Regions from separate parts of the Pseudoalteromonas sp. MM17-2 genome, predicted to be linked through region 2. Evidence: predicted binding sites of a transcription regulator. Region 2 holds the regulator's gene; the other holds the start of a gene.
What was found. The regulator FliA, encoded in region 2, starts transcription of late flagellar genes. The targets are predictions, from matches to a motif close to CTAAAGNTNNNNNNNNNNNNGCCGATA.

Region 1 (2,205 bases), on a different contig from region 2:
GATGATATAGCCTGCGAGTTGCTCGAGAACACGGGTGTCATATGGGAGCGGGCACACCGCATCAATAGCTTGTTGATACAAATGCTGCATCTTATCTTTGGCACCATCAAGGCCCATAAGCGCAGGATAAGTAGATTTATTTGCAGCCACATCAGAGCCTTGCGGCTTTCCTAACGTGGCGGTATCTCCTTCAACATCCAAAATATCATCTTGCACTTGAAAAGCCAGGCCGATGGCACGGCCGTAATCGTCTAATGCAGCACGTGTGCTGTTTTCTACGTTCGGGGAGCACAAATAGCCCAGCTCAATGGCGCAGCTTAGCAATGCCCCTGTTTTTAGGCGATGAATATGCTCAAGTTCACTTAAGGAAATCGCTTTATCGGTGGCTGCGATATCTAGCGCTTGGCCGCCTACCATACCCAATAGCCCTGAAGCTTGGCTTAAACTTCGTATCAGTGCTAACTGTTGGCTAGCGCCGATATCAAAATCAGTGCTACTGAGCAGCTCAAAGGCAATGGTTTGCAAGGTATCGCCAGCTAAAATAGCGTGGGCCTCGCCAAATGCGATATGGCAGGTGGGTCGACCGCGCCGTAATTCATCATCGTCCATGGCCGGTAAATCATCATGCACCAGAGAGTAACTATGAATACACTCAATGGCTGCAGCGGCTTTGTGAAGATCGTCTTGATGTGCTGCAAGCATATTACCTACAGCATAGACTAAAAATGGTCGCAAGCGCTTGCCACCATTTTCGATACAGTACTGCGTTGCCGCCAATAATTGAGGCTGTGTTTGTTGCTGTGTTTGAAAATAACGCTGTAGGGTGTGTAGCACATCCTGTTGTGCCTGTGCTAAGGCATGTTTTAAATTCACAGGGGCGACTACTCTTGATCATCCATTGGGGTGAGCTCAGCGTTTAGGTCGTTGCTCATTAACATGCTTACTTTCTGCTGGGCGTTATCAAGCTTTTGAGCCGATGCATTTGCCAGACCAATACCGCGTTCAAATTGCTTTAAAGATTGCTCTAAAGACAATTCACCTTGCTCCATATCAGTTACAATTTGCCCTAATTCATTAATGGCTTCTTCAAAGCTTAGGTTTTCTGGTTTTTTTTGGGCCATGGCCTTGTCACTCACTACACCTAATAAGAGCGCCAATTTTAGGGGGAATCGTGGACTAGGTCAAAGATGGATGCGATTTTCACGGCAAAGCTGTGTAGGCATGCTAGTTTTAATATTGTCGCTTCGCGATTTTAAAAAAATGATTCAAGTAATTCAGCAAGTTGCCGATATCTCAAGAGTAATTATAATAACGTCTGATATTCCCTGGCCATATATAGGGCTTTAGTGGGAAGGCGCTGAATAGTAAAGTGGGTGGAGGACATGTGGATTTAGCAACCATAATAGGTATTCTCGGCGCGATTGGTTTCGTTGTCATGTCTATGGTGCTTGGTGGTGATGTGGGCATGTTCTATAACACTCCTTCGGTGCTAATTGTATTTGGTGGTTCTCTTTTTATCGTGCTTGCTAACTACACCATGGGGCAATTTTTCACCATAGGAAAAGTAGCCGGCAAAGCCTTCATGTTTAAAATTGAATCACCCGATGAGCTTATTGAGAAGGCTGTAGAGCTGGCAGACTCTGCTCGTAAAGGGGGCTTTTTAGCGCTAGAAGAGGCAGAGATTAACAACAAGTTTATGCGTAAAGGCATTGATATGCTGGTTGATGGCCATGACGCCGATGTGGTTCGTGCTACTTTGCAAAAAGATATTTTGTTGACCACCGCTCGCCATGAGCAAGGCGCCGGACTGTTCAAGGCCTTGGGTGATATAGCCCCAGCAATGGGTATGATCGGGACCTTGATCGGTTTGGTGGCGATGCTCTCTAACATGGATGACCCCAAAGCGATTGGCCCCGCGATGGCGGTGGCGCTACTAACCACATTGTACGGTGCGTTTCTCGCCAATGTGATAGCTATTCCTATCCAATCCAAGTTAGAACTGCGAAAAGATGAAGAAGAGCTCAATCAACGGCTGATCTTAGACGCTATCTTAGGTATTCAAGACGGACAAAACCCCAAAGTTATCGAAGGCATTCTGAAAAATTATCTGGCAGAGTCCAAGCGCCAAGTTGATACCGAGGAGTAAGTATGTCGGATGAAAAACCCTGCAAATGCCCCCCTCCCGGATTACCGGCTTGGATGGGC
Region 2 (2,205 bases):
CCGCGTCAACTTGCCAACCTCAGCAAACAGTTCGGACTGTTCCTTGGAGGCAGCATCGAGGATCAGCTGATCGGCTTTCTCCTGCTCACCTTGTTCAAGAAACGATACAAGCTGTTTGGCTTGCTCTAGGGTAATGTGAGGTGCAGCGGGAGCTGACATAAACCTCTCCTTCTCGGTTAACCTAAGCGCTCAAATACTTTATCCAGCTTGGTTTTTAATGTAGCTGCGGTAAAGGGCTTAACGATGTAACCGTTCACGCCAGCTTGGGCAGCGGCAATGATTTGTTCCTTCTTCGCCTCTGCAGTTACCATCAGTACTGGAATGTGCTTTAAGCTGTCGTCGGCGCGAATTGCACGGAGCAAATCGATACCCTGCATACCTGGCATGTTCCAATCGGTAACCACAAAGTCAAACTCTTGGTTTTGCAACATGGGCAGCGCGGTACTACCATCGTCCGCTTCTTGCACGTTGGTAAAGCCTAAATCACGCAATAGGTTTTTAATGATTCTTCTCATAGTGGAAAAGTCATCGACCACGAGAATTTTCATGTTTTTATCCAAAGTATCCTCCAGTGAGGTATGAACCTTTATTCTTACTACTAATTGACCCAGTCATTGACTTTCGCTTTGAGCTTAATCATTGCCTGACCATGTATCTGACTCACACGGGACTCACTTACGTCCAGTATTTGCCCAATTTCTTTTAAATTCATTTCATCGTTATAGTACAACGATAATACCAATGCATCACGCTCGGGGAGAGAATTAATTGCCGCTACTAATGCTTGGTTAAAGCGTTCGTTGTGAACGCTGGTGTAGGGCCGCCCCGTTTGAGATTGTTCACTGCTCGGGGTGAGTACATCTTCATCGACACCTAAGTCTTCGATACCGAGCACTTTAGAGCAATTAACATCGTTTAAAATATGATGGTATTCATCGAGCGAAATATCAAGTTTTTCAGCTACTTCAACATCCTTTGGTTCCCGACCTAGGGAAGTTTCCAATTCATGTACAGCGGTAGCTACAGCGCGGCTATTGCGGTGTACCGATCGTGGAGCCCAATCTCCCCGTCGTACTTCATCAAGCATCGCACCACGAATACGAATACCAGCAAACGTCTCAAAGCTGGCGCCTTTACTGGCATCAAAGGTTTTTGATGCCTCAATGAGGCCAATCATGCCGGACTGAATGAGATCATCGAGCTGCACACTCGCCGGCAGTCGCGCCAGCAAATGACATGCAACACGCTTGACCAGCGCGGCATGGCGCTCGACCAGAGTGTTTAATTGTAATTGATCTTGATATCCAGCCACTTTATTCATAAATCCGAACAACAGTTAATTATTGACCAGCTTTTCAATGAAGAACTCCAAATGCCCCGATGGTTGATTAGGGGTTGGCCATTTTAATGCCTTGCCAGCGAGACTTTTCAGCGATACCGAAGCAGGTGAGTTAGGGAATAACTCCACAACGGCTTTCTGGCGACGCGTTGATTTACGCATGTTTTCATCATAGGGCACGGTGGCCACTAATTCGAGCGCCACATCTAAAAATCGGTCGGTTACTTTGGAGAGTTTGGCAAATAAGTCTTGCCCTTCACGCTGGCTGCGCACCATATTGGCAACGACTTTGAATTTGTATACGCCATGTTCACGACTAAGCACCTTGATCAGCGCGTAGGCATCGGTAATCGAAGTTGGCTCATCGCAGACCACCACAACAACATCTTGCGCAGCACGCGAGAAGCTCAGTACCATATCGGAGATACCGGCGGCGGTGTCAACAATGAGGACATCAAAGTCGTTATCGAGCTCGCTAAACGCACGGATTAAACCTGCATGCTCTGCGGCACTCAGTTCAACCATGCTCTGTGACCCCGATGTTGCCGGAGCAATACGAATGCCCGCAGGCCCAGTTACCAGTATATCGCGCAGTTCGCACTCACCACTTAGAACATGAGAAAGGTTCTTTTCAACACGCAGACCAAGCATAACGTCACAGTTTGCCAGTCCTAGGTCAGCATCTAACACTAAGACACGTTTGCCTTGCTGACCCATGGCAATAGCTAAATTCAAAGAGACATTGGTTTTACCGACGCCCCCTTTGCCACCGGTCACGGCGATTACCTTTACGCCTTGGCTATTGTTTTGATTCATTTTTCGAAGGCCACTTGCTTGATCGTGCACTGTGTTAATCATACATTCCT

Region 1: a site for FliA is predicted at 1,265-1,291, ahead of pomA (flagellar motor protein PomA). Genes of this name have one in related genera too.

The regions. Positions count from the first base shown of each region.
Region 1 is NZ_JAKRFV010000015.1:9,422-11,626, reverse strand. It holds gene ispA ((2E,6E)-farnesyl diphosphate synthase) at 1-873, opposite strand, end outside; gene MHM93_RS12655 (exodeoxyribonuclease VII small subunit) at 882-1,121, opposite strand; gene pomA (flagellar motor protein PomA) at 1,385-2,146, shown strand; gene MHM93_RS12645 (flagellar motor protein MotB) at 2,149-2,205, shown strand, end outside.
Region 2 is NZ_JAKRFV010000013.1:18,787-20,991, forward strand. It holds gene MHM93_RS11620 (protein phosphatase CheZ) at 1-159, opposite strand, end outside; gene cheY (chemotaxis response regulator CheY) at 177-560, opposite strand; gene MHM93_RS11630 (RNA polymerase sigma factor FliA) at 599-1,321, opposite strand; gene MHM93_RS11635 (MinD/ParA family protein) at 1,337-2,197, opposite strand; gene flhF (flagellar biosynthesis protein FlhF) at 2,190-2,205, opposite strand, start outside.